Regions from separate parts of the Mesorhizobium sp. M1348 genome, predicted to be linked through region 3. Evidence: riboswitches for the same ligand, from Rfam matches in the RefSeq annotation. Region 3 holds a riboswitch; each other region holds the start of a gene.
The links. A riboswitch is a leader RNA that binds a small molecule or an ion and turns the genes downstream of it on or off. The one in region 3 is predicted to bind cobalamin.
Positions count from the first base shown of each region.

Region 1: it holds a riboswitch for cobalamin, as region 3 does, so the genes downstream of both, metE (5-methyltetrahydropteroyltriglutamate--homocysteine S-methyltransferase) here and NKH13_RS34485 (CbtB domain-containing protein) in region 3, are expected to answer to the same signal.
Region 2: it holds a riboswitch for cobalamin, as region 3 does, so the genes downstream of both, NKH13_RS32545 (DUF1636 family protein) here and NKH13_RS34485 (CbtB domain-containing protein) in region 3, are expected to answer to the same signal.

Region 1 covers NZ_JAMYLH010000037.1:5,325-13,020, forward strand. Annotated here, with positions in the region: partial or broken gene NKH13_RS31825 (MFS transporter) at 1-608, shown strand, start outside; gene NKH13_RS31830 (helix-turn-helix transcriptional regulator) at 820-1,653, shown strand; gene NKH13_RS31835 (hypothetical protein) at 1,774-2,100, opposite strand; cobalamin riboswitch at 2,780-2,980, shown strand; gene metE (5-methyltetrahydropteroyltriglutamate--homocysteine S-methyltransferase) at 3,076-5,412, shown strand; gene NKH13_RS31845 (FMN-binding negative transcriptional regulator) at 5,520-5,738, opposite strand; gene NKH13_RS31850 (dihydrodipicolinate synthase family protein) at 5,773-6,675, opposite strand; gene NKH13_RS31855 (trans-sulfuration enzyme family protein) at 6,728-7,696, opposite strand, start outside.
Region 2 covers NZ_JAMYLH010000040.1:12,386-20,081, reverse strand. Annotated here, with positions in the region: gene NKH13_RS32570 (NADH-quinone oxidoreductase subunit D) at 1-253, opposite strand, end outside; gene NKH13_RS32565 (NADH-quinone oxidoreductase subunit C) at 254-856, opposite strand; gene NKH13_RS32560 (NuoB/complex I 20 kDa subunit family protein) at 862-1,443, opposite strand; gene NKH13_RS32555 (NADH-quinone oxidoreductase subunit A) at 1,434-1,799, opposite strand; gene NKH13_RS32550 (winged helix-turn-helix domain-containing protein) at 2,134-3,333, shown strand; cobalamin riboswitch at 3,363-3,566, shown strand; gene NKH13_RS32545 (DUF1636 family protein) at 3,605-4,039, shown strand; gene cobW (cobalamin biosynthesis protein CobW) at 4,036-5,076, shown strand; gene NKH13_RS32535 (cobaltochelatase subunit CobN) at 5,096-7,696, shown strand, end outside.
Region 3 covers NZ_JAMYLH010000053.1:8,819-16,514, reverse strand. Annotated here, with positions in the region: gene cobO (cob(I)yrinic acid a,c-diamide adenosyltransferase) at 1-423, opposite strand, end outside; gene cobU (bifunctional adenosylcobinamide kinase/adenosylcobinamide-phosphate guanylyltransferase) at 425-946, opposite strand; gene NKH13_RS34490 (CbtA family protein) at 939-1,715, opposite strand; gene NKH13_RS34485 (CbtB domain-containing protein) at 1,731-1,910, opposite strand; cobalamin riboswitch at 1,947-2,144, opposite strand; gene NKH13_RS34480 (aromatic ring-hydroxylating dioxygenase subunit alpha) at 2,417-3,472, shown strand; partial or broken gene NKH13_RS34475 (MFS transporter) at 3,451-4,649, opposite strand; gene NKH13_RS34470 (heparan-alpha-glucosaminide N-acetyltransferase) at 4,896-5,894, shown strand; gene NKH13_RS34465 (methyltransferase family protein) at 5,911-6,417, shown strand; gene NKH13_RS34460 (MerR family transcriptional regulator) at 6,437-6,823, opposite strand; gene mgtE (magnesium transporter) at 6,963-7,696, opposite strand, start outside.

The DNA.
Region 1 (7,696 bases), on a different contig from region 3:
CGTTGTCATTTTGGCTCTCCTGCCGTTGGTCGCTCGCGAACAGATCAAAGGGACCGCAGTCACCTACGGCGTGATGCTCGGCTTCTTCGGCCTGGGAGCGATTTGCGGCGCGCTCCTCATCGGGCGGGTCCGAGAAGTTCTCTCCAACGAATGGGTCATTCGCGGTGCGTTCTTTGTATTGGCGATCAGCTGCTTCTTTCGGGCATGGAGCGAGCACGTTGGGCTGAGCTGTCTCAACCTCATGCCAGCCGGTGCGGCCTGGATTCAATCATTCTCGCTGTTTAACGTCACAGTGCAGCTTTCGGCGCCGCGGTGGGTGGTTGGACGCGCCCTCTCTCTATCAGACGGCCACATACGGCGGCATGGCGGCGGGAAGCTGGCTTTGGGGCGAACTGGCGGATGTCCAAGGTGTTTCGGGAGCCTTGCTCGTCCGCCAGCTGGTTCTTGTCATTGGGGGACTGATGGGCATCCTTCTGCGTCAGCCGGATTTTGAAACGCTCAATCTGGATCCGACCAACAAGTTCAGCGAACCGACGCTGCAACTTGACCTGCGGCCACGAAGCGGTCCGATCATGGTGATGGTCGACTATCGTGTCGATCAGAGAGATCCAGACTCGCCCACAATAATTATCTGAATTTCAGCAGTAATTTTTGATCGCCCATTCGTGCTGTGTACCAGCCCTGTGTCTTGCGCAAGTGGTCACGAACGGCTGCCGGAGCCTCGAAGACGCCCTAAAAACACATGCTGCGATTTTTGAACACGCTTGACGATTAGATTAATTCATCCACAATGCGTGTGTTGAACACGCGAGGTGAGTTATGAACATGAAAGAGCTTAGGGTTCGACTGGGCATGACTCAAAAAGATTTGGCAGAGCAGATGGCAACGACGCAACAGACTGTGGCCCGTTGGGAAACAGGCAAAACGCAGTTGAACGTCGAGCAGATCAAGGACCTTTGTCTCACGTTGAAATGCACGGTCGAGGAGCTGCTGGGCTGGAAGATTGATGTCGAGGAGTGGCGCACGAGCCCGTTTGCAATTGCCGATGCCGAAACGCGATACGGCACGCTCAGAATCAAGACGACTGTTGGCAGCCGCCAATATCCTATCGATGAAAAGGCGCGTGAATCGATTTTACGTCAGTTGAAGGAACTTCATAATCTTCGTAGAAATAACACAAGCAGGCCATGGCTGTATTGTTGGAGCCTTGACAACAAAATACTCTTGATAAATCCGCAATATGTCCGCACCATTGAGCTTATCGGTGAAGATGTAGAGGAGATGCCAGAGTATTATCATCCAGAAATCTATCGGGCTTTGGATGACTGGGATAAGGGTGAGGTTTCAGGAAAGCTGAAGAAAGAATGCGATGCCATCATCGCAGAGATGGGTGATCAGGAAGCCGTGCGCATGGCCTCCTATGTTCGCGTCACATATGACGACGGAGAAGATGAGTGGAACTTCTTGGATGAAGAAACCGCTACGACTTTCTTCGGATTGGAAGCTGCGACCTTTGACGTTCCCCAGTGTAGTTTCGCCGAAGTGGAGGAAGAAGGTTACTACCGAGCGCGATACGCCAACCTTGATCGCGTCGCGGTGATGGAGGTTCCAAGCGACCGTTATCACAGATTGACCGCGCCCGAGGAAGCTTAGAACCATCCACGAAGGGCGCATGTTACATCTCGACCTTGCGTGGTGCGTTTTCAGTACGAGATGACGTTAAGCGTAGGTAGTGGCAGGTAAGAGTGCTCGACCAGAAGCTCAACTGCCTCCTCAATATCGCTGCCGATGTGCCGCAGGACACGTCCACGGGAGCGTGGATAGGCGTGAAGTTCCTGCACTCCACGGTCCGCTCTCCCATCGCCGGTGTGTGCCCGACGCCATCTTGTGGACGAGCTTGGCCGCCTGCACCCGGTTGTATTCCGGCTTGCGGTCCGCCTGGGGGGCCGCCGCGATGGCTATCTCCATGTCAATCGGCGCCGAACTTTGACTGCCCGCTGCTTTTGATGATTTGGCGAGGTCCCGCGCATAATCAGTCTTGGTCTTCTCCTTGAGGCCCTGTGTCGCGAACTTGTGGTCCAGCAGGGCAAACAGGTCCAAGTCCCCCTCCGCCCGTGGCGCTGGCTTGCCCTCACCGCCCTCGGCTTCCAATTGGGGAACCGCTTCTGCGCGCTGCACCGTGGCGATTGTCCGCCCAAGACGCATCACAAGATCGAACGCCAAACCGTGCGCGTGCACGACGATTTGCCGCTCAGGCCTCATTTGGACAGGACTTGAGCTGGCCCGGTGGTTTGAGCCGGGTTATCTTGAGCCGGTGGGCTGCGAACAAGCAGTTCGAGACATTGGCCTCGATCACTTCGCAACAGGCCGCTGCGCCGGGCCTCGGGGTGCTCCCCTCGAAATCGTTGTGTCGTATCACCGAGGGCATCACGGCCAACAGTTTCCACATGGGCAACAGCCTCGCCATTGAGCCGGATGTGGTCGCGAGCAGATCACCAACGAAGCGGTCGGAAGCTCGGAGCCGAAGTTCGACGCCGAGGTGGCGTTCGCATGATGCGGGAAGCAGCACCACGGCGCTTGCCGGTCGTTTGCCGCCGGCAGCCGACGAACTCCTATCCTCCTGGACAAGGGCGCCGTGCGTCATTGCTTTGATTTACCGGCCGCTCAAGGCTTCCACAGTTTTCGCTTTCGAGGCGACCTTTGCAACATGCCAACGGAAATTTAACATAACGACATAAACATTTCTTTATGCGGCGTTGACAAAGAAGCGAACTGCTGTAATTGTCTCCCGCGTCGTGGTTCTCCGTACGGCGCTGCCGCAGCGGAGCTAAGAGGGAAGCCGGTGCGATGCCGGCGCTGCCCCCGCAACTGTTAGCGGCGAGCCAACCCCACTCATGTCACTGAGGCGAATAGCCTTGGGAAGACGGGTAGAGGCTATGACCCCGCGAGCCAGGAGACCTGCCACGGCGAATTACGTCCACGGGCGGGGTGTCTCGGTGGCCGCTGCAGCCTGGCGTTCGTGCCGGCCTGCTAGCGCCTTCCTTGTCACCGACGCCCCAACCATCGGGGTCTGGCATGACTGTCTCTCAGCAAATTCCTGTAGCAACGCTCGGCGTGCCCCGCTTCGGTCGTCGGCGAGAACTGAAATTCGCGCTTGAAAGCTACTGGTCCGGAAAATCGTCCGCTGCCGAGCTTCTCACGACCGCGAAGGCGCTCCGTGCCGCTAGCTGGGAGGAGCAGCACGATCGCGGCGTGTCGAAAATCCCGTCGAACGACTTCTCGCTCTACGACCATGTGCTCGACACCGCAGCCATGGTCGGCGCCGTTCCATCCCGTTACGGCTGGAATAGCGGCGAGGTTCCACTTGACATCTACTTCGCAATGGCGCGGGGCAACCAGGGTCAGACGGAGGATTGTCGACACGCTGGTCACCACCAGGCGGCTCATCGGTCTGATGTAACCGCGATGGAAATGACCAAGTGGTTTGACACCAACTATCACTACATTGTGCCGGAACTCAACGATGATCAGACGTTCGCCCTCTCGTCGACGAAACCGGTCGATTACTTCATCGAGGCTAAAGCTCTCGGCGTTCACACACGCCCAGTCATCCTTGGACCGATCACCTTCCTCAAGCTGGCGAAATCGCCTGCCAAAGGATTCGATCCCATCGCGCTCCTGCCGCGGCTGCTGCCCGTCTACGAGCAACTCCTGCAGAGGCTGAAGCTGTCTGGAGCCGACTGGGTGCAGATCGATGAGCCAGCGCTTGTCCTCGATCTGAACCCGAACGAACGAGCTGCGTTCGAATTCGCCTATGGCCAGCTGTCGAAAGCCGCGCCCGAGCTGAAGATCATGCTGGCTACCTATTTCGGGCCGCTGGGAGACAATCTCGAAACCGCGGTTTCTCTGCCCCTGGCCGGGCTGCATATTGATCTCGTGCGCGCTCCCGAGCAGCTGGAAACGGTGGGTCGGCTCGCACCGAAGGATCTGGTGCTCTCGCTTGGCTTGATCGATGGCCGCAACGTCTGGCGTGCGAACCTGCCCGCCATTCTCGACCGCATCAAACCGATCGTCGCCGGCTGGCCCTTGGACCGCGTCGAGATCGCGCCTTCTTGCTCGATGCTGCATATACCGATCGACCTCCGCATGGAGACGGAACTCGACGCGGACATCAGGTCGTGGCTCGCCTTCGCGGCCCAGAAGACCGACGAGTTGGTGTTGCTTGCCCGGGCCCTGTCCCAAGGCAGGGATGCGGTGGCAGGCGCGTTGAAAGCGTCTGCCGAGGCTGCCGCCACTCGCGTGACATCCACGAAGATCCATGACCCGCTGGTTGAGGGGCGGATCGCCAGCATTGACGACAGCATGAAGCGACGAGAGAGCGCTTTTGCCGAGCGCTCCAGAGTCCAGGCCGGCACGCTCGGGCTGCCGCCGTTCCCGACGACGACCATCGGGTCCTTCCCGCAGACGCCGCAGGTACGCAGGGCGCGGGCCGCTCATGCGAAGGGCCAGCTGAGCTATGTCGACTACGAGACCTTCCTGAAGAAGGAGATCGAGGCTGCAATTCGCTGGCAGGAAGAGATCGGGCTGGACGTGCTGGTGCACGGTGAGTTCGAACGAAACGACATGGTACAGCATTTCGGCGAGCAGCTGTCCGGCTTCGCCTTCACCCAGCATGCCTGGGTGCAGAGCTATGGGTCGCGTTACGTGCGCCCCCCCATCATCTTCGGCGACGTATCGAGGCCCAAGCCGATGACGCTGCGCTGGTGGCAATTCGCCCAGTCGCTTACGGAAAACCCTGTGAAGGGAATGCTCACAGGCCCAGTGACCATTCTCAACTGGTCTTTTGTTCGCGACGACGTACCGCGCTCCGAAGCATGCCGCCAGATCGCGCTCGCCATCCGCGACGAAGTGACGGATCTCGAATGGTCCGGCGCAAGGATGATCCAGATCGATGAGGCCGCGTTTCGCGAAGGATTGCCACTGCGCCAGTCTGATTGGAACGACTATCTCGCCTGGGCTGTCGAATGCTTCCGGATCGCTTCAACGGGTGTAAAGGACGCGACTCAAATCCATACCCACATGTGCTATTCGGAGTTCAACGAGATCATCGACGCGATCGCTGAAATGGATGCGGATGTCATTTCGATTGAGACGTCGCGCTCGAAAATGGAACTGCTGGACGCCTTCACGAGTTCCAAATATCCGAACGAAATCGGGCCCGGAGTCTACGACATTCACTCACCACGTGTCCCGGAAGTCGGGGAGATTTCGGATCTCGTCATGCTTGCCCGCGAGCGACTGTCGGATTCCCAACTGTGGGTAAACCCGGACTGTGGCCTCAAAACACGCAAATGGGAGGAGGTCCGCCCTGCCCTCATGAACATGGTCGATGCAGCACGTGCGCTCCGGTAGAAAGTGTAGGCCGGAGGGTTTCCTGGTTGCTCACCATGTGGTGAGTGACCGGCTGCCGCATGTCGGCCGTGAATGTGCCAAAACGCGATCATATCCTTTGAAATAAGTCACTCGAGCGAGAATGTGCACTTTCCCTCGGCACGTGTATTAATCGCGCAGGAGTAAAGGGTACCGTTTTCTCCCTGTGACGTGTCGAGTTCGAAGGGGATGTGATTGGCGTCGAGACCGCTCCGGCCATGGGTTATCAGCATGCCAAGTGCACTGTTCTCGATCAGTTCGTAGAGGACTTCTCGGCTCGGTTCATCGAAATGCGCGGGTACATACATGACAGGTTCCTTCACTGGCCGCCGGGTTCGCTATTCACCGGTTGACATCCGATGGCAAGCGTTCCAACGCGGCGGCGATCTGGCGCTTCGCTGCTGAGGGCAGAGGCAGGATGGGACGCGGGGGGTCGGCACGGCAAATGTCGAGCAATTCGGCAAGTGCATAGACGACGCGAAGGCTCGAGAACTCCTTGAAGAGGCTCCAGAGCGGCGCAAGCGTGGCATCGATCCGTCGCGCTTCGGCCGCATCGCCCTGTTGCGCCGCCGTGACGATCTTCACGCAGACCTCGGGCAGGATGCCGGCGAGGACGCTGTACCATGTGTCGGCGCCGGCGATCATGGCCTCTGCGGCGTTCCAGTCGCCGCTGTAGCCGATCGAGAACCCTTCCGGCACAGTGCGCCTCTGGTCGGCCAGATGGCTCTTGATCGCATCGCCCTTCTCTGTCGGATTCTTGATGGCGACAATCCCACCCACCTTTGCCAGGCGGCTGACGAGTGCTGGGGTGAAATGGAAATGCGTCGTTCCTGGATTGTCATAGACGACGATCGGCAGGCCGCTCTCGCACGCCACCGTCGAGAAATGTTCGAACACCTCGTCATCAGTGAGCGGGGTGTAGGAGGCGGCGGCAAGCAACCCCGCGGCAGCCCCAAGGGCCTTAGCGTCCTGCGCGAGCCTCACTGCTTCGTCGGTGCGCAGCGCGCCCACACCCACCACGACCGGCATTTGTCCCCCGGTTTCGTCCAAGGTCTCGGCGAGCGCCCGTCGCCGTTCCTCGCGCGACAGATACATATAGGTGCCGGTGCTGCCGAGAAGACCGATGGAATCGACCTGAGCGGCGCAAAGCCTGGCAATCAGCTTGCGCAGAGCAACGGTATCGACACGGCCGTCACGATCGGTCGGCGTGATGGGAAACGCGGAAAGGCCGCTCAGGAATGCCATGGCGAGGCTCCGGGTTTGTACGCGACCGTGGGACTGGCCGGACGGCAGGTCATCACAAGACGTCCAGAGCCCGCCGCAGGTCGGCGATTAGGTCATCGGCGTCTTCAAGACCCACCGAGAGACGCATGAGGTCCTCGCCGACTCCATCGGCCAGATGCGCATCCTTGCGGATCGGCTGACGAGCACGGGTCAGGCTTGCCGGATGATAGATGAGGCTGTCGGCATCGCCGAGGCTGACAGCCCGGGTGATCAGGTTGAGCCGGTCCATCATCCGCCGCGCGCCCTCGAATCCGGCGTGGGGGCCAAAGGCCAACATACCCGACCCTTGGGACATCTGCTTTCGCGCCGTCACCTGATCAGGGTGCGAGTCGAGGAAGGGATAACTCACCCATGCCACCGCCGGGTGCGCCTCGAGTGCCTGAGCCACCGCAAGGGCTGTGGCGCTGTGCCGTTCCATGCGTAGCGTGAGCGTCTTCAGACCGCGCAGGATCAGGAAGGCTGACATGGGCGAGAGCGCTGCGCCGGTGATGTAGCGCAGGCCCGTCTCGTGCAGCGTGCGGAGCGTTTGCGCGTCGCCGAGAATCGCCCCGCCAAGGGCGTCACCATGCCCATTGATGTATTTGGTCAGCGAGTGGAGCACGAGGTCGGCCCCATGTTCGAGCGGCCGCTGGAGCGCGGGGGAGGCGAAGGTGCTGTCGACTGCAACCTTTACACCGCGCGCGTGGGCGCGCTCGGCAATGGCAGCGATGTCTAGGATGCGGCTCAGCGGATTCACCGGCGTCTCGAAGAAAACAAGCCGGGTCCGCTCGGTAATCGCGGCATCGAGATTTTGAGGATCGGACAGGTCGACCGCGACGACTTTGATGCCGAAGCGGGGGACCGCCTGTTCGACCATGGCAAGCGTGTTCGCATAAAGTGTCTTGTGGACGATGAGTTCATCGCCTTGGGACAGGAGCGACAGGATCAGCGTCCCGAAAGCCGCCATCCCCGAGGCAACGACCAGACCTGCCTCGGCTCCTTC
Region 2 (7,696 bases), on a different contig from region 3:
CCGCGGCAAGCGCGAAGGCATGTTCCTGGTTCATCGGCGCGCAATAGTCGAGCCGGTCGAGATAGGGCACGGCCTGCAGATAGGTCTTGTGCTCGATCAGCTTTTCCGTGCCGCGATGCAAAAGCCCGATATGCGGATCGACGCGATCGACCACCTCGCCATCAAGCTCCAGCACGAGGCGCAAAACGCCATGCGCCGCTGGATGCTGCGGGCCAAAATTGATGTTGAAGTTGCGAACGGAGGTTTCAGCCATTTACTGCTTTGCCTTCTCATCTCCCGGAAGCACGTAATCCGTACCTTCCCACGGAGACAGAAAATCGAAATTGCGGAATTCCTGTTTCAATTCCACCGGCTCGTAGATGACGCGCTTGGCTTCGTCGTCGTAGCGCACCTCGACGAAGCCGGTCAGCGGAAAGTCCTTGCGCAGCGGATGGCCCTCGAAGCCGTAGTCGGTCAGGATCCGCCGCAGATCGGGATGGCCCGAAAACAGCACGCCATAGAGGTCGTAGGTCTCGCGCTCGAACCAGTCCGCGCCGGGATATATGCCGGTGATCGACGGCACCAGCGTCTCTTCGTCGGCCTGGACCTTGATGCGGATGCGGATATTCTGCCTCGGCGACAGCAAATGATAGACGACGTCGAAGCGCTTTGCCCGCGACGGATAATCGGCGCCGCAGACGTCGATGATCGAGATGAACTGGCATTTCGGGTCGTCGCGCAGGAAGGTCACCACCTCGATCAGGTCGCGCGGCTCGACCGAGATGGTGAGTTCGCCATAGGCGAGCACCGCCTCGCCGATCCGGCCGGTCAGCTTCTCGCCGAGATAGGTCGAGAGGTCATTCAACGCCTGGGACATGCCGCTCACCGTTCGATCGTGCCGGTGCGGCGGATCTTCTTCTGCAGCAGAAGGATGCCGTAGAGCAGCGCTTCGGCGCTCGGCGGGCAGCCGGGCACGTAGATGTCGACCGGCACGATGCGGTCGCAGCCGCGCACCACCGAATAGGAATAGTGATAATAGCCGCCGCCATTGGCGCAGGAGCCCATCGAGATGACGTAGCGCGGCTCGGGCATCTGGTCGTAGACCTTGCGCAGCGCCGGCGCCATCTTGTTGGTCAGCGTGCCGGCAACGATCATGATGTCGGACTGGCGCGGAGACGCGCGCGGCGCGACACCGAACCTCTCCGAGTCATAGCGCGGCATCGAGGTATGGATCATCTCGACCGCGCAGCAGGCGAGACCGAAGGTCATGAACATCAGCGAGCCGCTGCGCGCCCAGGTGATCAGCGCCTCGGTCGAGGTGACGAGAAAGCCCTTGTCGGCCAGCTCGTTGTTGATCTCCAGGAAGAATGGATCGTCCTCCCCCACCGGCCTGCCGGTGTTGGGGTCGATGAGGCCCTTGGGCTTCGGCGCGACGAGCGTGCCGGAATTGTCGCTCAATCCCATTCCAGCGCTCCTTTCTTCCATTCATAGGCAAAGCCGATGGTCAGCACCGCCAAAAACACCATCATCGACCAGAAACCGAGCATGCCGATCTGACTGAACGACACCGCCCAAGGAAACAGGAAGGCCACCTCCAGGTCGAAGATGATGAACAGGATCGACACCAGGTAGAAGCGGATGTCGAACTTCATGCGGGCGTCGTCGAACGAGTTGAAGCCGCACTCATAGGCCGAAAGCTTTTCCGGATCGGGGTTGCGGTAGGCCACCAGGAAGGGTGCGGCGAGCAGCGCCAGCCCGACCACCAGCGCCACGCCGATGAACAGGACTATGGGCAGGTACGAACCTAAAAGTGCGTTCATGCTGCAGTTTCCGTTGGCGGCCAATCCACTCTGATTACAGCACCGGACCCACTTGCGGAAGCGTGACAGTTTAACCACTGAACCGTTTTAAGGGGCTCTATGCTGCAACGCGGCGAGGGTTAGCGCAGCGCTTTCGGCGAAGCAAGTCAAACCTTGTTCAAATCGCGGTGCTGGACGGCATATCCGGGAAAACTGGTCCGATCCGCTCCTGTTTGATTTCCTTCACTTTCTACTCCACTTTTCTCTCCTGACATGGATGCCGCCAAAACCCTGCTAGCATGGCGCGGAAATCGCAGATTCTCTGCTGTGTCCAACATCATCAGGATACCCCTTGATGAAAGAAAAAATCTCGCTTCGCATGGCCCGTCGCATCGCGCTGGCGGCACAGGGATTCAATGACCCCCGCCCCGCCGGTACGCCCGACCGCAGGCATCTGGCCCGCGTGCTTGCCCGTACCGGCCTGCTGCAGATCGATTCCGTCAGCGCCGTGGTGCGCGCCCACTATATGCCGCTCTATTCGCGGCTTGGCCCCTACAAGCTTGCGCTGCTCGACGCCGCCGCCGCAACGCGCAAGCGCATGGTCTTCGAATATTGGGCGCACGAAGCCTCCTTCTTGCCGGTCGAGACCTATCCGCTGATGCGCTGGCGCATGCAGCGGGCCGAGCGCGGCGACGAAATGTACAGCGGACTGGCCAAATGGGGCCGCGAGCACGCCGCCTATATCGAAGACATCTATCGCGAGGTCGCCGAACGAGGCCCGATCGCGGCTTCGGCTTTCGAAGGCCAGAAGGGTTCGGGCGGCTGGTGGGGCTGGAGCCATGCCAAGCATGCCTTCGAATGGCTGTTCTGGGCCGGCCGCATCACCACCGCGTATCGCCGCGGCTTCGAGCGGTTCTACGATCTGCCGGAGCACGTACTGCCGCCAGCGGTACTCGCTTTGCCAGTGCCATCCTCCGAGGACGCCCACCGCGAATTGCTGCGTATCTCCGCCCGCGCCCACGGCGTCGCCACGGCAGGCGATCTGCGCGACTATTTCCGCCTCTCGCCCGCCGATATCAAGGGTCGCATCGAGGAGCTGGTCGAGGCCGGCGACCTGTTACCGGTGAGCGTCGAAGGCTGGAACAAGCCGGCCTATCTCCACAAGAACGCCCGTTTGCCGCGCAGGATCGAGGCGCGCGCCTTGCTCGCGCCGTTCGATCCCGTCGTCTTCGAGCGGTCGCGCACCGAGCGGTTATTCGACTTCCACTACCGCATCGAGATCTATACGCCGGCCGAAAAGCGCCGGTATGGCTATTATGTGCTGCCGTTCCTGCTCGGCGACAGCATCGTCGGGCGCGTCGACCTCAGGGCCGACCGCCCGGCCGGCGTATTGCGCGTCCATGCCGCATATGCGGAGCCCGGCGCCCCGCCACAAACCGCTGCCGAACTCTTCGAGGAATTGAAGCTGATGCAGGGTTGGCTCGGGCTTGAGCGCATCGAGGTGACAGCTGCCGGCGACCTTGGCCAGCCGCTCGCAGATATCGCCGCGTCATAGACGTGCGTTGACACGACTGCCTTCACAAGCCTAAATCCGTTCCAGACGGTCCCCTGCCCGCAACGGCAAGGGCCAAGAGGGAATGCGGTGCGAAATCTCAATTTCAAATCCGCGGCTGTCCCCGCAACTGTAAGCGACGAGCCTCGGCCGAAAACCACTGGGATATTCCCGGGAAGGCGGCACTCAGGCGATGACCCGCGAGCCAGGAGACCTGCCGTCTAGGACAAATGAATCCGATCGCCTGGCGGGTTTTCCGGGCAAGGAGCCTGATTTGGAACGCGACAGCAGTTTTTCGGCTGAGACAGCGGATTTATTGTCCGGCCATGGTGATTCCCCGGCCGGAGTTACCGTCATCGTCTGCTCGTCCTGCCGTGACGAGACCGGTTCGGACGCTCATCCCCGCGCCGGCGAACTGCTCGCCGAGGACACGCGCCGCGCCGCTTCCAGCGAAAACATCAAAATCCGCACCGTCGAATGCCTCGGCAATTGCAAGCGCCGGCTCAGCGCCGCCATACTGCGCGACGGCTGCTGGAGTTACGTCTTCGGCGACCTGACTGCGACCAGCGGCGCCGATCTCGTGACCGGCGCAAAGCTGTTCGCCACCTCGACGGATGGGCTCATTCCATGGCGCGGCCGTCCCGATTGCCTGAAGCGCGGCCTGGTTGCCCGCATCCCTCCCCTTGACCTTTTGAAGGACTCGATATGACCGCTGCCTCCCTTTCGCGCGTTCCCTGCACCGTCGTCACCGGCTTTCTCGGCGCCGGCAAGACGACGTTGATCCGCCATTTGCTCGAAAACGCCAAAGGCAAGCGCCTGGCCATCATCGTCAACGAGTTCGGCGACATCGGCATCGACGGCGAGATCCTGAAGGGCTGCGGCATTGACACCTGCCCCGAGGAAAACATCGTCGAACTGGCCAATGGCTGCATCTGCTGCACAGTGGCCGACGATTTCGTTCCGGCGCTCGACCAGATCCTGTCGCTGACGCCGAGGGTCGACCATATCCTGATCGAGACGTCCGGGCTGGCCCTGCCCAAGCCGCTGGTCCAGGCCTTCCAGTGGCCGTCGGTGAAAAGCCGTGTCACGGTCGATGGCGTCATCGCCGTCGTCGACGGGCCGGCGCTGGCTGATGGCCGCGTCGCCAACGACATGGATGCCCTGCAGGCGCAGCGCGCGCAGGACGAGACGCTCGAACACGACGATCCGGTCGAGGAAGTATTCGAGGACCAGCTCGCTTGCGCCGACCTGATCATCCTGTCGAAGAGCGACCTGATGGACGCAGCCGGCTTGGCCCGTGCCAATGCCGTCATCGGCAAGCACGTTGCGCGGGCGGTGAAGATCGTGCCGACTTCGCAAGGCAAGGTCGATCCGTCGGTGCTGCTCGGCCTCGGCCTCGCCGTCGAGGACGACATCGAGAACCGCAAGACCCATCACGACGACGAGCTCGACCACGAACATGACGACTTTGACTCGTTCGTCATCGACATCGCGTCCGTGTCCAACCCGGACGAGCTGGCACTACGCGTCGCCACGGCGGCGGAGGAAGAAAACGTGTTGCGCGTCAAAGGTTTCGTCGAAGTCGGCGGCAAGCCGATGCGGCTCCTGCTGCAGGCCGTCGGTCCGCGCGTCAATCACTATTACGATCGCGCCTGGACCGCTGAAGACGACCGCCGCTCGCGCCTTGTCGTCATCGGCCTGAAAGGGCTGAACCGCCCGGCGATCGAGCGTATCCTCGCCGGCTGACCCCAGGTAACGAGCCGCGATGCACATCCTCACCACCACATCCGCCTCGCTCGACGATCTCGCCGAGCCTGTCGATCTCAGGCAAACGCCTGCGGATGTCGTGGCCCTGTCCTTCACCGACAGCGACCTGGCCGGGCTGGCGGCGGCGTGGAAGGCAGATGCGCACCGCCTGCCGTCGATGCGGCTCGCCGCCTTGCGCGACCTGCGCCATCCGATGTCCGTCGACCTGTGGATCGACAGCGTCGCCCGCCACGCCAAGGTCATTCTGGTCCGCATCCTCGGCGGCTATGAGTGGTGGCGCTATGGCTGCGACCAGCTCGCCGTTATCGCGCGAAATCGCGGTATCAAGCTGGCGCTGCTGCCCGGCGAGAGCCACGACGAGGATTTGCGGCTGATCGAAGGCTCGACGCTGCCGCGCGAGGAGTTGGACGGCCTGCTTGGCTATTTCCGCGAGGGCGGACCGGCGAATATGACGGCGCTGGTGCAGAGGTTGGCAAGTCTCGCCGGATCGGGTGTGGCGGTCGCTGAACCAGTCAGCGTGCCAAAGGCGGGATTTTACGAGCCGGGACGCGGTGTCCTCCCCCTCCCCCTCGAGGGGAGGGTCCGGCCGCAGGCCGGGGGTGGGGTCCTCTCCGACGCGCGCCAACACTCTGAAGCGCGCCGACAGAAAAAAACGTCGAGCACTGCCGCAACGACCCCACCCGGCCCTTTGGGCCACCCTCCCCTCGAGGGGGAGGGGGACGTCGTGCCAATCCTGTTCTACCGCTCGATGCTGCTCGCTGCCGACGTGGCGCCCATCGATGCGCTTTTCGAAGCGCTGAGCGCGCGCGGCATAGCGCCGGTCCCTATCTTCGTCTCCAGCCTCAAGGACCCGGCATCGCTCGCCTTTGTCGAAACCGCGCTTGCAACCCTGAAGCCTGCCGCCATCATCACCGCCACAGCTTTCGCCTCGGGTGCCGAGCCTGGCGTCGAAACCCTGTTCGACCGCGCCGGCGTGCCAGTGTTCCAGGTCATCGTCGCGACCACCCGCCGCGACATCTGGCAAAACAATCAGCGCGGCCTGGCGCCCGCCGACCTTGCCATGCATGTCGTCCTGCCCGAGCTCGACGGCCGCATCCTGGCCGGCGCTATTTCATTCAAGGGCGAAAGCGAAACCGATCCCGCATTGGCCTTCCGCGCCTTCGCCAACCGGCCTGAGCCCGACCGCGTGGCGCAAGTGGCGAACCGTGTCGAGGCCTTCGTGCGCCTGCAGCGGACGCCCCGCGCGGAACGCAAGCTCGCCATCCTGATCCCCGACTATCCGAGCGCCCCCGGCCGCACCGGCTATGCGGTTGGCCTCGACGTGCCGTCCAGCGTGCTGGCGATGCTGCATGACCTCAGCGAACAGGGCTACGCCGTTGAAGGGATTCCGCAAACGCCGCGCAAGTTGCTGGAGATGCTGGAGCGTGGAGGTGAAGGGTTGGGGTTTGAGGACTATCTCAAGTACTCGGCGGAATTGCCTGCTGAGGCGATAGCTGCCGTGACGGCCGCATGGGGGAATGCGGAAGATGACACAAGTTTGTGCGAGGCACCCCCCTCTGTCCTGCCGGACATCTCCCCCTCAAGGGGGGAGATCGGCGGTTTCGCCGCCGGCTCTCCCTTAACGCCCTCGGTAATTGGCGAAAGCAGAGACAACAGCGCAATCTCCCCCCTTGAGGGGGAGATGTCCGGCAGGACAGAGGGGGGTGTTCAAGCGCCTGCCGCCGCAAAATTCCCCTTCCGCGCAGCCACCTTCGGCAACGTCACCGTGGCACTCGCCCCTGACCGCGGGCGCTCAGCCGACCGCCGCGCCGACTATCACGACCCGACGCTGCCGCCGCGCCATGCGCTGGTCGCCTTTGGCCTTTGGCTGCGCAAGTCGCTCGGCATCCATGCAATCGTCCATGTCGGCGCCCACGGCACGCTGGAATGGCTGCCCGGCAAGACCGTCGCGCTCAGCGAAAACTGCTTTCCCGAAATCGTCACCGGCGCCCTGCCCGTCATTTATCCGTTCATCGTCTCCAACCCCGGCGAGGCAGCACAGGCCAAGCGGCGCATTGCTGCCGTCACCCTTGGCCATCTGCCGCCGCCGCTGACCGGCGCCGGGCTTGACGAAAACCAGCATAGGCTTGAACGACTGGTCGACGAATATGCCCAGGCCGACGGGCTCGACCGCCGCCGCCGCGACCGCCTGGCAAAGCTGATCGTCGAGACGGCGGAAAAGACGGGCCTCGCCTCGGACGCCGGGGTTGCCCAAACCGACGCTCCCGACGAAGCGCTGCGCCGCGTCGACGCCTGGCTCTGCGATCTCAAGGATTTCGCCATCAAGGACGGCCTGCATATCTACGGTCGCTCGCCGGAAGGCGAGGCTGATCCGGTACGGCGGCAAAGCGCAGCAGCTGAAAAAACCGCACTGCTTGCCGCCCTCGACGGCCGGCATGTCGCTGCCGGTCCGGCCGGTGCACCAGCGCGTGGCCGGCGCGATGTGCTGCCGACCGGCCGCAATCTGTTCACCGCCGACCCGCGCACCATGCCGACGCCGACATCCTTCGATCTCGGCAGGGCGGCCGCCGACGAGGTCTTGCGCAGCTACATGCAATCG
Region 3 (7,696 bases):
GTTGAGTTCGTCAAGCACCACGAGGCTGATCGACGGCTCGGCCATCAGCTCGAGTGCCTTGGCCCAGGCGGCCTCGGCCGCCGCGATGTCGCGTTTCAGGTCCTGCGTCTCCCAGGTAAAACCCTCGCCCATCGCGTGCCAGACGACGCGGTCGCCGAAGGCAGCAAAGGCGTCCTTCTCGCCGGTGTGCCACTTGCCCTTGATGAACTGGACGACGCCGACGCGCTTGCCGTAGCCGAGCATTCTGAGCGCCAGCCCGAAGGCGGCCGTGGTCTTGCCCTTGCCCGGACCGGTGTTGACGATCAACAGCCCTTTCTCGACCGTCTTGGCTGCAACCTCGGCGTCCTGCACCGCCTTGCGCTTGGCCATCTTGGCGCGGTGGCGTTCCTCGTCCTTGGGATCGATGTGGTCGGTATCAGCCATGTCATTTCACCCTGAGCGGCAGCCCCGCCACCATCAAAAGCACAATGTCCGCGACAGAGGCGACGTCTTGGTTCAGCCGGCCGGCGGCGTCGCGAAACCGTCTTGCCAGCGCATTGTCCGGCACGATGCCCTGGCCGACCTCGTTGGACACCACGAACCAGGGGCCACGCGGCCGCGACAGCACATCCGCCAGCCTTCGGCATTCGGCCTCGACATCATGTTCGGCCAGCATATGGTTGGTCAGCCACAGCGTCAGGCAGTCGATCAGCACCGGCTGGCCGTCAGGCAGCGCCTCGATCGCGCCGGCAAGGTCGAGCGGCGCATCGATGGTCGTCCAGCCGGCACCGCGGCGCGAGCGGTGCAGCGCGATCCGTTCGCGCATCTCCTCGTCATAGGCTTGCGCCGTCGCGAGATAGCTCCACGGCGCCGGACAGGCACTCACCAGCCTCTCGGCATGCGCGCTCTTGCCGGAGCGCGCACCGCCGATGATAAGGGTCAGTGCCCCGGCAGCGCGGTCAGGCAAAGCTGTCGCGCAGGCTGGTCGCCGTGCCGGTGAAGCGGCCGCGCACCACGCCGACGACCGCGCCGAGCACCAGCCAGAACACCAGATTGGTCAGCGTCACCGCCACCACGAACTGGTGGTGCAGGCCTTCCGGGATCGCCGTCTCGAAACTGTCGGGCTGCGGCGCGCCAACGATATGCGGCGCGACGATCAACGCCACCGCAAGGACCGCCAGCGGCAGCGATCTGCGGAAGGCGATAAGGCCGAGACCGGCCGCGGTCGCCACCACTGTTGCCCACCACCAGATCTGGCGTTGGACAAGGTCGGCCGCCGGCATCGCCGGCAGTTCCGGCGGCAGGCCGAGGCCCGGCGCCAGCGTGAACACGGCAAAGCCGGCCAGCCCCCAGAACAGGCCCTGACGCCAATTGCCGATGCCGCCGGCGAACTCCGAAACCGCAACCAGGACCAGCGCAAAGCCGATACCGGTGACGATATTGGCAACGACGCTGAAGGCAAAGCGTTCGAAACCGTCGGCCGGCGCCCAGCCTTCGTCCTCCGCCGGAGCCATTGCTTCAGCCGGCGCGGCGCTGCTCATAGCCATCGTGCCCCCGGCGTTTTCGACCGGTGCCGCAGGTGCGGCGGCATGGTCATGGCCGCCGCCGGCCTGTTCGTAGACTTCGGCCTTCAGGATGAGCGGCACCGTGGCATAGGCCTGCATGCAGGCGAGAGCGACGCCGGCCACAAGCCCTGCGATCGCCGCGATGAACACGACGTTGCGAAACAGTGTCATGATGTCAGCCCCTTGTCAGTGGCAGGGAAAGCCCATCGAGTGGCGATAGTCGTGCGCGGCATTGTGGACCGCATCGATATGCGAGAAGCCGACAAAGCCCATGACGAAAATGCCGAGGAATGCAGCAAGCGCCAGCTGCATGAAACGCGACTGCGAGGAGACGGAAGCGCCGAGCGAGACGGAAGCGGTATTCATGTCTTGTCCTTTCGCCCTCCACCCGAGGGCATAGAAGTCAGTTTCCTGTCGCCGGCAGGTCTCCTGGCTCGCGGATCAGCGTCCTTCCCCACCTTCCCGAAGGCGAACCTTCAGTGGCATATGGAGAGGACTACCGCACACAGTTGCGGGGGCAGCCACGGCATTGGGCAAACAATTTCGCCCGCACCGCATTCCCTCTTGGTTCCAAACGGAACCGACGACATCAGCGACTATAGGCAGAATCGCCGCGCCCGGCAAACCAAATTCCGCCGGATCGTGTGGCGAATGCGCCGCCTCGCCAAGCTGCCCGGCCGGCGCCGCGATTGACAATTTTTACCGCCGGGTGTCGGCTGGCGGATGGGGAAGAAGCCGGCATGCAACCCAGCCCGAATGAGCGCGGTCCCTACAACGGTCTGACGCGGGCCGAGCCGACGCTGCCGTCATCGGCCTATTGGGACATCGCAGCCTACCAGCGCGATCTCGAGGCCATCTGATATCGCAACTGGCTGCTGGTCTGCCGCGAGGCCGACCTTGCCCAGCCGCTGGCTTTCAGAACGTTCCGCATAGGCACGCAGGAGGTCGTCGTGCTGCGCGACGAGACCGGCGAATTGCGCGCCTTCCACAACACCTGCCGGCATCGTGGCTCGCAGCTTTGCCAGCAGAGCGAAGGCCGGCTGAAGGCGCGGCTCATCACCTGCCCTTACCACGCCTGGTCCTATTCGCTGCGCGGTGATCTGGTGCGCGTGCCATCGAAATCGCTGCCGGACGGTTTCGACAAGGCCGATCATCCGCTCTACCGCGTCGCGCTTTCGGTGTGGCGCGGTTTTGTCTTCGCCAACCTCGCCGAGGATGTTGCCGGCTCAGCTGAAACATCCTTCGATCCGGCATCCGGCGACCTCGCCAACTGGCCGCTGGAAACGCTGCTGAGCGGCCATGTGCTGCGCAAGGTGATAAACTGCAATTGGAAGATCTTTTGGGAAAACTTCAACGAGTGCCTGCACTGCCCCGGCGTCCACAAGGACCTGTCGCGGCTGGTGCCGATCTATGGCCGCGGCCTGATGGGCCGGCACGACGACCCCGAATGGGCGCGCCACGCCGACAATGACGCGCCGGAATTTGCCGGCGGCTTGCGGGCCGGGGCCGAAACCTGGTCGCGCGACGGACGCGTCCACGGGTCGGTCTTTTCCGGCCTGACGCCGAGCGAGCGTGCCGCCGGGCAGACCTATGCCACCAGCTTGCCGTCGATGTTCGTCGTCGGTCATGTCGACTATGTCAGGACCGTGCGGCTGGTGCCGCTTGGGCCGGAGCAGACCGAACTCACCGCCGAATGGCTTTTTTCGCCCGAAGCGCTCGCCGATCCGGCGGCGGATATCGACAACATCATCGCCTTCGGTACCCAGGTGCTGGAGGAGGATGCTGATATCTGCGAGGTCAACCAGATGGGCCTGCGCTCGATGCGCCACAAGGCCGGCGTGCTGATGCCCGAGGAATATGACTTGCACCGCTTCCACAACAGGGTGCGCGAGCGGCATGCCGCACTTCAAAGCGATTTGGGCAGATAGCGCCAGGTGACGAAGCCGCAGACTGCCGCCAGCAGGCCGAGTGTCGCGAAAACCGCGCCCAGGCCGAAGAACGCCAGCACCACCGAATAGACCAGCGGCGGCGTCAGCTCGGAAAAGTCGAGATAGGTGCGGTAGACCGCCGCCATCTGCGCCCGCTCATACGAGCGCACCGAGCGCATGAAGGCGGTCGAGCCCAGCGCATCCAGCGCGATGGTGAAGAAGGCACCGCAAAGCAACAAGGCGCCGGTGACGAGCGGTGCGGCCTCGCCGACGGCGCCGGCCGCCAGCAGCGTTGCCGACATGGCGAAATAGGCGAACGTCATGGTGCGCCGGCCGCCGAAACGCCGTCCCGCCCTGCCCCAGAAGATGGCCATGAACAAAAGCGCATTGCCGGCCGAAACCAAGAGGCCGCCGGCCAGCTTGCCCTCGCCGGTGATCACCATGAACAACGGCCCATAGACGAAGAACGTCGTCCAGAAGCAGGAGCGGCCGAAGGCGATCAGCCAGGCGAGCCTCAGCCTTGGCTGCGCGACGAAGCGGCCGATATTGGCCAGCGGATTGACCGGCCGCGCCTTGCCGGGGCGGATCGACGGATTGTCGCCAAGCCGGTAAGTCCAGAACAGCGCCAGCAAGGCCATGGCGAAGACGGCCACCGCGCCATGCGCGGCATAGATGCCGAAACGCGTGTAGAGGAAAATGCCGAGCGTCGGCCCGGCGGTCCAGGCAAGCATCGACCACGCCATGCGCAGCGACTCGGCCTGCATGAAATCGGTCTTGCGGATATGATCCATGATGTAGAGGTTGAGCGTGATCGCCAGCGCGCCGGCGCCGACGACGCGGCAGAGCATGCCGACCACCTGGTCGGCCAGCGTATGGGTGACGAAGAACAGCGAGCCGGCGGCCAGCAGGCAGGCGCCGGCGGTATAGACCCACCGCCGGGCAAAGCGGGCGATCAGCATCGGCATGAACAGCGTCGCCGACAGGCCGAGCATCGCCACGATCGTGTAGAGGATCGAAACGATCTGCTCGTTGTGCAGGATCTCGTAGCCTGGATCGGGATGACGCTGGATACCGTCGCGCGCGCGAAGGATTCGACCGCATAAAGCGAGGCGAAAGTGCGGGCATCCGCCGGCCGCAAGGCCGCGAGCCAGATCGGATGGCGCACATGGGTAGCCATTGCTTTCCCCGAAGCCGAATCGCCCGAAGCAGGGTTTGGAGCACAAATCTGCCGCGGCGATGCCTTGCCGGGTAACAGGAAACCGACGCCTTCACGGCAAAAAGCGAAGCCGGCCAAAGGCTTTCCGGCTCTGGCCTAAAGCAGCTCTGATGCCAACCGGCACCAACGCGACGCAAGGCCCGCTTCTTTTGTCGGGAGCAACCGTGATAGTCGTTCTGCCGGGGCTGAACCAAGACAGCGAGACCAATGAGCATCGCCACGCCGACCACCGCCGTTCAGGATCAACCGAAGTCGAAGCGCATCGCCGCCATCGACATCGCACGCGGCATCGCTTTGCTTGCCATGGCGAGCTATCATTTCACCTGGGACCTCGAATTCTTCGGCTACACCGATCCCGGCCTCACCGCTTTCGGCTGGTGGAAAATCTACGCGCGCTGCATCGCCTCGAGCTTCCTGTTCCTGGTCGGCGTCAGCCTCTATCTCGCCCATGGCAAAGAAATCCGCTGGACCGGCTTCTGGAAGCGCTTCGCCATGGTTGCCGGGGCGGCACTCGCAATATCGCTGGTCACCCGCATCGCCACGCCCGACGGCTTCATCTTCTTCGGCATATTGCACGAAATCGCGCTCGCCAGCCTGCTCGGCCTGGCGTTCCTGCGCCTGCCGGCGCTGCTGACGCTTGCCGTGGCGGCCCTCGTTATTGCCGCGCCTTTCTACCTGCGATCCGAAACTTTCGATCAGCCGGCTTTGTGGTGGGTCGGCCTGTCGGCGACCAATCCGCGCTCCAATGACTACGTTCCGCTGCTGCCGTGGTTCGGCGCCGTGCTTGCCGGCATCGCGCTTACCAAGCTCGCCTCCACCTCCGGCGCGCTGACGCGGTTGTCGGCCTTGGCGCCTGGCCGCTGGGCAAATCCGCTGGTCTTCATCGGCCGGCACAGCCTTGCCTTCTATCTGATCCATCAGCCGGTGCTGATCGGCTCGGTCTGGCTGTTTTCGCAATTCATGCCGGCACAGGTCGAAACCAGGGAGGTGAACTTCCTGAAATCCTGCCAGATATCCTGCGAGCAGGCACGCGACACCGAGTTCTGCTCCAGCTATTGTGCCTGCATGCTGGACACTCTCCAGGGCGAAGCCTCGCTTGACCGGCTCTACAGCAACGACCAGTCCCCGGAGTGGAAGGCGCATATTGGCGAGCTCGCCGGCACCTGTACCGCCCAAACCGAGGCGGCGGAACCGGGAACGCGCTAATCGAGGGAGGACAACAATGAGCGACAGTCACCCGAAACCCGTGCAGCAAAATCCTGGGCAGCCGAAGCTGGGGCACATCCCATGGCCGCCGCTGATCTATATCGCCGCCATCATCGTCAGCGTCGCGCTAGGACTGTTCTATCCGCTGCCATGGATCGGCGATCTTCTCGGCGACATCCTGTTCGCTGCCGGCCTTGTGGGGTTGGTGGCGGTCGCCGCGCTCTGGTTCACGGCAATCCGCACCATGATCCGCGCCAAAACGACGCTCAACCCGAACGGCGTGCCGGACCATCTGGTGACCACCGGCCCCTTCGCCGTCAGCCGCAACCCGATCTACCTCGCTAACACATTGCTGCTGGTCAGCCTCGCCTTTGTCTCTGGGATCGCCTGGTTCCTGCCGCTGGCGGTCATCGCGGCGTTCCTGACGCAGAAGCTGACGATCGAGAGCGAGGAGAAGGTGCTGACGGCCAAATTCGGCAAGAAGTACCGAGACTACGCCAAAAGGGTGCGGCGCTGGATTTGAGCCGGCGCTGACACCACGCTTATGTGGTGACGCCGAGTTCCACCAGCCGCTCGACGCAGGATTCCTCTGCCTGGTCGAGCTCGGCCAGGGTCTCCTCGAGATCGCGGCGTTTCTGGCGCAAATCCTCGCGCTTTTCCTCGATGCGCTTGATCATCAATTTGAGTTGGCCGACCTCGCCGGGCGGCTCCCTGTACATCTGGATGATTTCGCGGATCTCATTGATCGAGAAGCCGAGCCTCTTGCCGCGCATGATCTGGCGGATGAGATGCCGGTCCGACGGACGGAACAGCCGGGTGCGGCCGCGCCTTACCGGCTGCACCAGCCCTTCGTCCTCGTAGAAGCGCAACGTCCGCGTCGACACGTCGAATTCGCGGGTCAGCTCCGTGATTGAATAATATTCCCGCATCGTCACTCCAATGCCCCGGCCACGCCGCGAGTTCCAACTGGCCGGCGCCGCCGGCGTCCAGGCACGTACCAGAATCGGCGGACAAGGCACCTTCCAAAGCCTCGCACGGCATTTACGTAAAAGTCAATTGAGGTGCCGTTCAGCGCACGCCGAACCACCATGTGGCAAGCCCGAGAAAGGCAAAGAAACCGACGACATCGGTGACCGTAGTGACGAAAACCGCCGAAGCCACAGCCGGGTCGATCTTGAAGCGGTCGAGCAGCAGCGGGATAAGGATGCCCGCCAGAGCCGCCACGAACATGTTGATGATCATCGCCGCCGCGATGATGCCGCCCAGATTGCGATCGTGGAACCAGGCAGCCGCAACGATGCCGATCAGGATGGCGAAGATGATGCCGTTGATGAAGCCCACCCCGATTTCGCGGCGGATGATGCGGCCGGCATTGTAGATGTCGAGGTCCCTCGTCGCCAGCGCCCGCACCGTGACGGTCATGGTCTGCGAGCCGGCATTGCCGCCCATGCCGGCGACGATCGGCATCAGCACCGCCAGCGCCACGATATGCTCGATGGTACGGTCGAACAGGCCGATCACCGAGGCCGCTAGGAAAGCCGTCAACAGGTTGACCAGTAGCCAGGGGACGCGCGAGCGCGAGGTCGAAAGGATGCTGTCCGAGAGTTCTTCGTCGCCGACGCCGCCCATGCGCAGCAGATCTTCCTCGGCCTCCTGCTGGATGACGTCGACGACGTCGTCGATGGTCAGCACGCCGACCAGCCGCTCGTTCTCGTCGACGACGGCAGCGGACAGAAGATCGTATTGTTCGAATTCGCGCGCCGCCTCCTCCTGGTCCATGGTGGCCGGGATGGCATGCCTGG